One region of the Pseudomonas edaphica genome, then DNA from elsewhere that is predicted to be linked to it. Evidence: riboswitches for the same ligand, from Rfam matches in the RefSeq annotation. Region 1 holds a riboswitch; each other region holds the start of a gene.

Region 1 (3,271 bases):
GCGCAGCACCTCGTCGACGTAGAGGTCGACCGAGGCGTGGTTTTGCACCTGCATGGGGTTGGCCAGGCGAAAGCTGGGGTAGTCGACGGGCAACTGCTGGCCGGCCTCGGCCAACAGTGCAAGGCTGGAATCACCGCTGCACAGGATCACCAGCTCGGCAGGGGTTTGCCCAAGGTCGGCAATATTGTCGTCCGAAACGAAACCACCCGGCTGAGTCCTGAGCAGGTGCATGGGTTAAACGCTGAGCGCTGCGCGCAATTGCGCTTCGAGGCCCGCCGCATCCAGCTCCTGGCCGATCAGCACCAGGCGTGTGATGCGCGCTTCGTCGGCGCCCCAGGCGCGATCGAAATGTTTGTCAAAACGCGTGCCCACACCCTGGATCAGCAGGCGCATCGGCTTGTTCGGGATCGCCGCGAAGCCTTTGACGCGCAGGATGCCGTGTTGCACCACCAACTGGGTCAGGGCGTCGAGCAGCAGCGCTTCGTCCGCTTGCGGCAGGTCGATGGAGATGGAGTCGAACGCATCGTGGTCGTGATCGTCTTCACCTTCATGGTGATGATCGTGATGGCTGTGGCGGCCGTCGATGTGTTCTTCGGAACCCGCGCCCAGGCCGATCAGCACGTCCAATGGCAGGCGACCGCTGCTGGCTTCGATGATTTTTACGGCCGGCGGCAGTTCTTCGGCGACTTCCAGGCGCACGCGGGCCAGGTCTTCGGCGCTGATCAGGTCGGATTTGTTGAGGATCACCAGGTCGGCGCTGGCCAACTGGTCGGCAAACAGCTCGTGCAGCGGCGATTCGTGGTCCAGGTTCGGGTCGAGTTTGCGCTGGGCGTCAACCTGGTCCGGGAAGGCGGCGAAGGTGCCGGCAGCCACGGCCGGGCTGTCGACCACGGTGATTACCGCGTCAACCGTGCAGGCGCTGCGGATTTCCGGCCACTGGAAGGCTTGCACCAGCGGTTTTGGCAGGGCCAGGCCCGAGGTTTCAATAAGGATATGGTCGAGGTCGCCGCGACGTGCAACCAGCTCGCGCATCACCGGGAAGAACTCTTCCTGCACGGTGCAGCACAGGCAGCCGTTGGCCAGTTCGTAAACGCGGCCGTTGGCTTCTTCTTCGGTGCAACCGATGGAGCACTGTTTGAGGATCTCACCGTCGATGCCCAGTTCGCCGAATTCGTTGACGATCACGGCGATGCGACGGCCTTGAGCGTTGTCGAGCATATGGCGCAGCAAGGTGGTTTTACCCGAACCGAGGAAGCCGGTAACGATGGTGACGGGGAGTTTGGCCAGTGTTTTCATCGGATGCCCTTGGGGGCGGGCAGACGGGACGATAGACCCTGCGACGGCGCGCAGCAGCGGATTTCGTCACCGGATCACCCCGCCCGGTTAAGTAGAAAATCGGTTGCGAGGCAGGTCTCCTGGCTTGGGGCTTGCAGGTCTTGCGACCCGCGCTGGCTGCGCCTTCCCGCCGTTATGGCAGTGGCGTGGCAGGCAGCTGAACCCTTCACAGTTGCGGGGGCAGCCGCGGCTTGGACCGCGTTCCCTTCTTAGCTTCGGCGTGGGCCGAAGAACCTCGAAGGTGCAAGGCTACAGGGGCTCGCGGCATTTGACTACCGTCGCCCGCCCATGCTCTCCTACACATCTTGTTTCGGGTGCCCTTCACAGGGTGAAACGGGAAACCGGTGAGTCATCGCGTGATGACGAGTCCGGTGCTGCCCCCGCAACGGTAAGCGAGCGAAGCATCAAATCCACTGTGCCTGTGCATGGGAAGGAGATGCTTGATACGGCCCACCTCTTTTCCCAAGAGCGCCCCTCGTAAGCCCGGAGACCGGCCCGAAAAAATCAGATAACAAACCCGCGGTGGGCGGGCGCTGTTCAGAACCCTGCGTGCCTGCCTCGCGGGGTTTTCATGCGCCTGCGTCACCCTGAACCCCTGAAGGGACGCGCCATGTCGATCATCAGCAGCACTTCGCACACCGCCAGCAGCACCACTACCTTGAGCCAACGCCTGGGCGCCGCCATCGGCGCGTCGATCCTCGGCGCGTGCCTGGTGTACTTCGCCGGGTTCTCGCATATCGAAGCGGTACACAACGCCGCCCACGATACCCGCCACAGCGCCGCGTTCCCGTGCCACTGAGGCCTGCCGACATGATCAAGCGTATTGCCCAAACCGCAGGTTTCACTGGCCTGCTGGCCGCCCTGTTGCTGACCCTGCTGCAAAGCTTTTGGGTCGCCCCGCTGATTCTGCAGGCGGAAACCTTTGAAAATGCCCCGGCCGCCGAAGTGGTGCACGAACACGCCGCTGGCGCCGCAGCCCACACCCACGACGCCGAAGCCTGGGAGCCGGAAAATGGCTGGCAGCGTGTGCTGTCGACCACCGGCGGCAACCTGGTGGTAGCGGTCGGTTTCGCGCTGATGCTGGCCGGTCTCTACACCTTGCGCGCGCCGACCCGCACGGCTCAAGGGTTGCTCTGGGGCTTGGCCGGTTACGCGACGTTTGTACTGGCGCCCACCCTGGGGCTGCCGCCGGAGTTGCCGGGCACGGCTGCCGCCGACCTGGCGCAACGACAGATCTGGTGGATCGGCACGGCGGCCTCCACCGCCGCCGGTATCGCACTGCTGGTGTTTGGTCGTAGCTGGCTGCTCAAGGTGTTGGGCGTGGCGATCCTGGCCGTGCCCCACGTGATCGGCGCGCCGCAACCGCAAGTGCATTCGATGCTGGCACCCGAAGCCCTGGAAGCACAGTTCAAAATCGCCTCGCACCTGACTAACGTGGCCTTCTGGCTGGCCTTGGGCTGGATCAGCGCATGGCTGTTTCGCCGCAACCGCGACAGTCAATACTCGGCATGACACTGGTGGTCGGCCTGGGCTGCCAGCGCGGCTGTGATGTTCACACCCTGCTCGGCCTGTTTGACGCAGCCCTCGCCGACGGCGGCATTGAACGCCAACGCATCACCGCGTTGGCGAGCATTGATCGCAAACAGGCTGAACCCGGCCTGCTGGCCCTGGCCCGACTGCTGGAGCTGCCCTTGCAGTGTTTCAGTGCTGCACAATTGGCCGGTTATGAACAGCGCTTGAGCCACAAGTCAGCCGTCGCTTTTGCGCATACAGGTTGCTATGGCATCGCCGAAAGCGCCGCCCTGGCCCTGGCTGAACAGCTCTCCCAGCGCCCTGCCCGCCTGTTGATCACGCGCAAAAAAACCGCCCAGGCCACCTTTGCATTGGCGTGCGCCGACTAAAATCCCGATAATTGCCCTCCTCGATCATGAGCAAC
Region 2 (3,271 bases), 1.7 Mb from region 1:
TCACGCACCTTGAAGCCCAGGCCGGTGCAACTGAGTACCGTCATCGCGCATTCCTCCGGCCAATCAGGATCAATGCAAATACTGGCGCGCCGACCAAGGCAGTGACCACACCGACAGGAATCACCTGGCCTTTGATCAAGGTGCGCGACAGCACATCAGCAGCGATCAAGAACAACGCGCCGCCCAGCGCACTGGCGGGCAGCAACCGCGAATGCCCGGTGCCCAGCAGCAGGCGCACGGCGTGGGGAATCACCAGCCCGACAAAACCGATGGAGCCGACAATCGACACCATCACCGCCGTCACCAGCGCCGCGCAACCGACAAGCACAAATTGCACACGGCGCACCGGAATACCCAACGAAGCCGCGGAGTCGGCGCCAAAGGTAAACGCATCCAGCGCACGCCGATGCCACAAGCACACCGCCAGGCCTGCGACCGCTACCGGCACCGCCAGCCACACCGACGGCCAGCGCACGCCGCTGAGGTTGCCCAGCAGCCAGAACATGATGCCGCGCGCCTGTTCGGAACTGGCGGACTTGGTGATCAGGAACGCGGTGAGGGCATTGAACAGCTGCGAACCGGCGATGCCGGCGAGGATGATCTGGCCGGTGCCGCTGACTGAGCCGCTGGCCCGTGCCAGCAATATCACCAACGCAAACGCCGCCATCGCGCCGACAAACGCGCCCGCCGACAGCGAAATCAGCCCGCCGCCCACGCCCATCAATGCCACCAACACTGCACCGGTCGAGGCGCCCGCGCTGATGCCCAGCAGGTACGGATCGGCCAATGGGTTGCGCAGCAGCGACTGCAAGATCACCCCGCAGGTGGCCAGCCCGGCGCCACACGCGGCGGCAACCAGCGCCCGTGTCAGGCGGTAGTTCCACACCACGCCTTCATCGATCGGGTCGAGCACGTAACCGGCCGCCCAGAGTTTGTTGACCAGCACCTGCAAGACCACTTGCGGGTCGATGGCGGTTTCGCCGATGGCGGTGCCGGCGAGCACGGCCATCAGCAACACGGCGAGGGCGAGTAGGGTGCGCATCATTTCGACAGGTCGTAGCCGTCGATGGCACCGGCCAGTTGTTCCAGGCCATCGAACATGCGCAGGCTTGCCTGCAACGCCAGGGCATCAATAATGAGGATGCGGTTGTTTTTCACCGCGTCCATGTTGCGGGTCACCGGGTCGCTGCGCAGGAAGGCGAGTTTCTTTTCATGGTCGTCGGCCGGGTAGCGACGGCGGTCCATGCGCGCGATCACCAGGAAGGTCGGGTTGGCCTTGGCGATGGTCTCCCAACCGACGGCGGGCCATTCTTCGTCGGACTGCACCACGTTGTGCAGGCCGAGGGTTTGCAGCATGAATTCGGGAATGCCCTTGTGGCCAGCTACATACGGGTCGGCGGCCATTTCGCTGCTGGAAAACCACACCAATGCACTGGCGTGCTTGAGGCCCTTACCCTGGGCGGTGGCGACCGACTTGGCCAGGCGGGCCTTGAGTTCGTCATTCAACTGTTGGCCACGCGCTTGCACGTCGAAAATCTCAGCCAACTGGCTGATGCTTTTATAGATCGTGTCGATGCGAAACGGCTCCAGCCGCGTGCCATCGGCGCCCACCAGGTTGTCCTTGCCTTCGCAGTCGGAGGGCAGCACGTAGGTGGGAATCTTCAGTTCGTGGAATTGCTCGCGGGTACCGACCACGCCTTGCGGGCCGACCACCCATTCCAGCTCGGCGGCCACCAGTTGTGGGCGTTTGGCGATCACAGCTTCGAAGCTCGGCTCGTTGTCGGCCAGGCGCTCGATCTTGTCGTTTTGCGCTTTGAACTGCGGTAATACGCTGTTGAACCACAGCGAAGTGCCGACCACTTTGTCCGCTACGCCCAGAGCGTAAAGCATCTCGGTGGCGGCCTGGCCGATGGTCACGCTGCGTGCCGGGGCTTGTTGGAAGGTGACGCTGCTGCCGCAGTTTTCCACCGTGAGCGGGTAGTGAGTCGGCGTGGCGTGGGCCAGGGCACAAAAGCCCAGGCCGGTGATCAGGGCGCAAACGCGTAGCAGCATGGGGCAATCTCCGAGTGAACCGTACGGGAAACAGGGCAGGTACGGCTCGGAAACACACCTTTGAACGCTGCAGGTTTGCAGGGCGCGGATGTCCTTCCCGGACACCCCGCCGGTGAGTGATAACGCTGGGCCGGCAGGTCTCCTGACTGATGCGTCGTCGCCTCGCTCCGGCCTTCCCGGACGTGGTCCAGTGGCAATGGGGAGCAGGCTCGGCACCTACAGTTGCGGGGGCAGTTTCGATTGGCGCGATGGGCCGCGCTTCGAATTCCCTATTAGTCCCGTTTGGGAACCGGCGCGGTATGGTAGTCCATCTTGGGCGCTGGGTGGAGGTACAATCCGGGCTCGTCCATCACCACCCCAAGGAAGGCCATGTTGATACGTCTGGGAATAGTGCCACTGCTGTGTTGCATGAGCGCACACGCCGCTGACCCTGCGCTCGCCCGCTACACCGACGCGATCGGCGACAGGGCCCACGCCATCGCCCAGTTGGATGACGCCACCATTCTTGCCGAGGAAGCCAAACTGGCGCCCATCGCCAGTGACCTGTTACTCAAGGTCGCGCCGCTGATCCGCAAGGGCGGCACCGGCACTGCGGTGCAGGGGTTTTTACTCGACCAGTACGCGCAGCACGGCTGGTTGCCGATGATGTTCGGCTTTCGCGGTTACCCGGCAGCGGTGGCGGTGTCGGTGAATAATCAGGTGAGCGCCGCGCCGCCCACCGACGTGCCGTTCCCGGACGCGGCGCTGGTAAAAGTTGAGTTGATCGCGGCATCGGCCCAGGCCCATGTTGCTCAGGTCTGGACGTTCGCTACACCCAATGCCACCCCGGCGCAGCGCCAATTGCTGGACACTGCGCGCCGTGCGCTGGCCAATGGGGTCGCTCACGTTCAGGGTGGCCAGCGGCTGGCCAATGTTGGGACTGCGATACAACAGGAGCTGGACGCGGGCCAGGCCGTTGCGGTGCGTGAGTTTGCGGGCTACGCCATGGGCCAGGCGCGCATACAAAAGCCGCAGGTGCTCGGTTACAAGGTCGAGGGTGACAGCCCCTTGATGCAACCGGGGCAGGTGCTGAACGTGTACGTGATCGCCAAGGCGGGCAAAGTGGGTGTGAGGTACCAGCCGCCAGATTTCTGGAGCCTGCTTTCCTCAGACGGTGCCGACGGCGTGATGCTGTCGGCGATGGTCGAGGTGACGGCAGAGGGGCACCGGCTGCTTAGTC
Region 3 (3,271 bases), 2.0 Mb from region 1:
TGGCCGCGCAGCACGCCTTCGGGCAACTCGACACTTTGCAGGGCCAGGGCGGCAAGTTTCTTTTGCATCACCGCATCGCCTTGCAGCAGGCCGACCAGTTCGGCACGGGCGCCGTCCACATCGGTGAGCGAATCCAGCAGGTAGAGCATGCCGCCACATTCAGCCAGCAGTGGTTTGCCAGCCGCATGATGGGCGCGAATAGCCGCAAGCATCCGGGTGTTTTCAGACAGTGCCTGGTGATGCAATTCGGGATAGCCGCCGGGCAAGTACAGGCTGTCGGCGTCGGGCAATTGGTGATCATGGATCGGCGAGAAAAACTTCAACTCAGCGCCCATTGCCCGCAACAGATCCAGGCTGGCGCCGTAGGTAAAAGCGAAGGCTTCATCACGGGCTACGGCAATACGCACACCGGCCAACAGCGGCTCAGCCTCAATCAGTTGCGGCGCGGCGAACGTCACCGGCGGCGGCAACGCCACTTCGCAGCTGCTGCCCAGCGCCTGGGCTGCGGCGTCCAGGCGCGCATCGAGGTCATTGAGTTCACTGGCTTGCACCAGGCCCAGGTGACGACTCGGTAATTCAATTCCCGTTTCACGGGACAACGCGCCATACCAGCGCAGGCCTTCGGTGAGGCTGCCTTCGAGCAGTTGCGCATGACGCAGGGTGCCAACGCGATTGGCCAGCACACCGGCGAATGGCAAGTCCGGCTGGTAGCGCGCCAGGCCCAAGGCCAAGGCACCAAAGGTCTGGGCCATGGCGGTGCCATCAATGACCCCGAGCACCGGCACACCAAAGTGCCGCGCCAGGTCGGCGCTCGACGGTGTGCCGTCAAACAGCCCCATTACGCCTTCGATGAGAATAAGGTCAGCCTCGCCGGCTGCTTCCCACAGCAAGCGGCGACTTTCTCGCTCGCCCACCATCCACATGTCCAACTGATACACCGGCGCACCGCTGGCGCGCTCGTGGATCATCGGGTCGAGAAAATCCGGCCCGCATTTGAACACGCGCACCTTGCGCCCCAGGTTGCGGTGCAAGCGGGCGAGCGCGGCGGTGACGGTGGTTTTGCCCTGGCCGGACGCCGGAGCGGCGATCAATACGGCTGGGCAATGACGGGGCTGGTTCAAAGTTCGACGCCCTTCTGTGCCTTGATACCGGCCTGGAACGCGTGCTTGAGCATGCCCATTTCGGTGACGGTGTCGCCCATTTCGATCAGTTCAGGCTTGGCGCCACGGCCAGTCACCACAACGTGCTGCATGGGTGGGCGGGCCTGCAGGTCGCTGAGCACCTGGTCCAGATCGAGGTAGCCGTGCTTGAGGGCGATGTTCAACTCGTCCAGCACCACCAGGCCGATGGACGGGTCTTTCAGCAATTCGCGGGAAACTGCCCAGGCGGCTTCGGCGGCGGCGATGTCGCGCTGGCGGTCCTGGGTTTCCCAGGTGAAGCCTTCGCCCATTACATGGAAACGCACTTGCTCGGGGAAACGCCGGAAGAACAACTCTTCGCCGGTGCTGTTACGCCCCTTGATGAACTGCACCACGCCGCACTGCATGCCGTGGCCCATGGCGCGGGCGAGCATGCCGAATGCCGAGCTGCTTTTGCCTTTGCCGTTACCGGTCAGCACCAGCAGCAAGCCGCATTCGTTTGGGGAATTGGCGATACGCTCGTCGATCACGGCTTTTTTGCGCAGCATGCGCGCCAGGTGGCGTTCGTCGCGGTCGGGGGAATCAGTCATGGCAGCTCTCCGTTGGGGCTGGACAAAAACGGCGGGCAGGAAAAAGAAAAACAGACAGCCAAGCATCGCCCACCGTGATGCTGTTGGATGATCCAGGCCGGTCTCCGGGCTCATGAGTGGCGCTCTGCTGATAGCGCGAGCAGGCCAACGGCGCGCCTTCCCATATCACGCGGATACAGTGGCAAAAGGCACCGTTTTGACTCATTTACCGTTGCGGGGGCAGCGCCGGAATTGCGGCTGCGCTGTGTACAAACGCGCTCACTCACCGGCTTCCCTGTTTCACTCTGTCGGCACATGGGCCACAGAGCACCTGGAACAAGCCGCGAAGGTTAGTGGGTTGGGGGTGGAGCGTCAATTAAAGCTGGCCTTGCACTTGAACCATCCGACTGCCGCGCTTCTCTACCTTTACAGGTATTAAGGAGAAAACCATGCACAAAACCAGACTCGCCTTACTGATCATGCTGGCAGGCACCCTCGCCGCCTGCGGTGAAAGCTCTACCCTGCAGGTCTCGGAAGGCACCGGGCCATCGCCCAAGCTGCCGGAGCCGAACAAAACCCTTATCCCCACCGTAAACATCGCCCCGGCGATCGGCTGGCCGGAGGGTGCCAAGCCGACAGCCGCTGCCGGGACTCAAGTAGCGGCATTTGCCGAAGGCCTGGATCACCCGCGCTGGCTCTACGTTTTGCCTAACGGGGATGTGCTGGTAGCCGAAACCAATTCGCCACCCAAACCGGATGACGCCACGGGCATTCGTGGCTGGGTGATGGAGAAGGTCATGGGCCGCGCGGGCGCGGGCGTGCCGAGCCCGAACCGCATCACACTGCTGCGCGATGCCGACCATGATGGCGTGGCCGAGACGCGCACGGTGTTTCTGGAGAACCTCAATTTACCGTTTGGCATGACCCTGGTGGGTAACGACCTGTACGTCGCCGATTCGGACAAGCTGCTGCGCTTCCCTTACCAGCCGGGTGAAACCGCGATCAAGGAGGCCGGCACCAAGGTGGTCGACCTGCCGGGCGGCAGCATCAACCACCACTGGACCAAAAACGTGGTGGCCAACAAGGACGGCAGTAAGTTGTATGTGAGTGTCGGCTCCAACAGCAATGTCGGTGAGAATGGCCTGGCGGCGGAGGAAGGCCGAGCGGCGATCTGGGAGGTCGACCGCGCGACGGGCCAGCACCGTATCTTTGCCTCCGGTTTGCGCAACCCCAATGGCATGGCCTGGGAACCGCAGAGCGGCAAGCTGTGGACGGCGGTCAACGAGCGCGATGAAATCGGCAGCGACCTGGTGCCGGACTACATCACCTCGGTCAAGGATGGCGCGTTTTATGGCTGGCCCTTCAGTTACTACGGCCAACATGTGGACGTGCGGGTCTCACCGCAAAACCCCGACCTGGTCGCCAAGGCCATCGCCCCGGACTATGCCGTGGGGCCGCATACCGCGTCCCTTGGGTTGACGTTTGCCGAGGGCAGTAAACTCCCGGCACAGTTCAGCAACGGCGCGTTTATTGGCCAGCATGGTTCGTGGAACCGCAAACCGC

What was found. Region 1 has a riboswitch for cobalamin ahead of cobW (cobalamin biosynthesis protein CobW). Riboswitches for the same ligand answer to the same signal wherever they lie in the genome.
Region 2: another riboswitch for cobalamin. It lies ahead of ACQY47_RS24730 (ABC transporter substrate-binding protein); the one in region 1 lies ahead of cobW (cobalamin biosynthesis protein CobW).
Region 3: another riboswitch for cobalamin. It lies ahead of cobO (cob(I)yrinic acid a,c-diamide adenosyltransferase); the one in region 1 lies ahead of cobW (cobalamin biosynthesis protein CobW).

Annotation. Positions count from the first base shown of each region.
Region 1 covers NZ_OZ255725.1:556,060-559,330, forward strand. Annotated here, with positions in the region: gene cobN (cobaltochelatase subunit CobN) at 1-231, opposite strand, end outside; gene cobW (cobalamin biosynthesis protein CobW) at 235-1,296, opposite strand; cobalamin riboswitch at 1,389-1,588, opposite strand; cobalamin riboswitch at 1,631-1,848, shown strand; gene ACQY47_RS02260 (CbtB domain-containing protein) at 1,946-2,134, shown strand; gene ACQY47_RS02265 (CbtA family protein) at 2,146-2,847, shown strand; gene ACQY47_RS02270 (cobalamin biosynthesis protein) at 2,844-3,236, shown strand.
Region 2 covers NZ_OZ255725.1:5,425,791-5,429,061, forward strand. Annotated here, with positions in the region: gene ACQY47_RS24720 (ABC transporter ATP-binding protein) at 1-44, opposite strand, end outside; gene ACQY47_RS24725 (FecCD family ABC transporter permease) at 41-1,045, opposite strand; gene ACQY47_RS24730 (ABC transporter substrate-binding protein) at 1,042-2,052, opposite strand; cobalamin riboswitch at 2,168-2,361, opposite strand; gene ACQY47_RS24735 (M24 family metallopeptidase) at 2,422-3,271, shown strand, end outside.
Region 3 covers NZ_OZ255725.1:5,106,772-5,110,042, reverse strand. Annotated here, with positions in the region: gene ACQY47_RS23330 (cobyrinate a,c-diamide synthase) at 1-1,121, opposite strand, end outside; gene cobO (cob(I)yrinic acid a,c-diamide adenosyltransferase) at 1,118-1,729, opposite strand; cobalamin riboswitch at 1,808-2,058, opposite strand; gene ACQY47_RS23320 (PQQ-dependent sugar dehydrogenase) at 2,158-3,271, shown strand, end outside.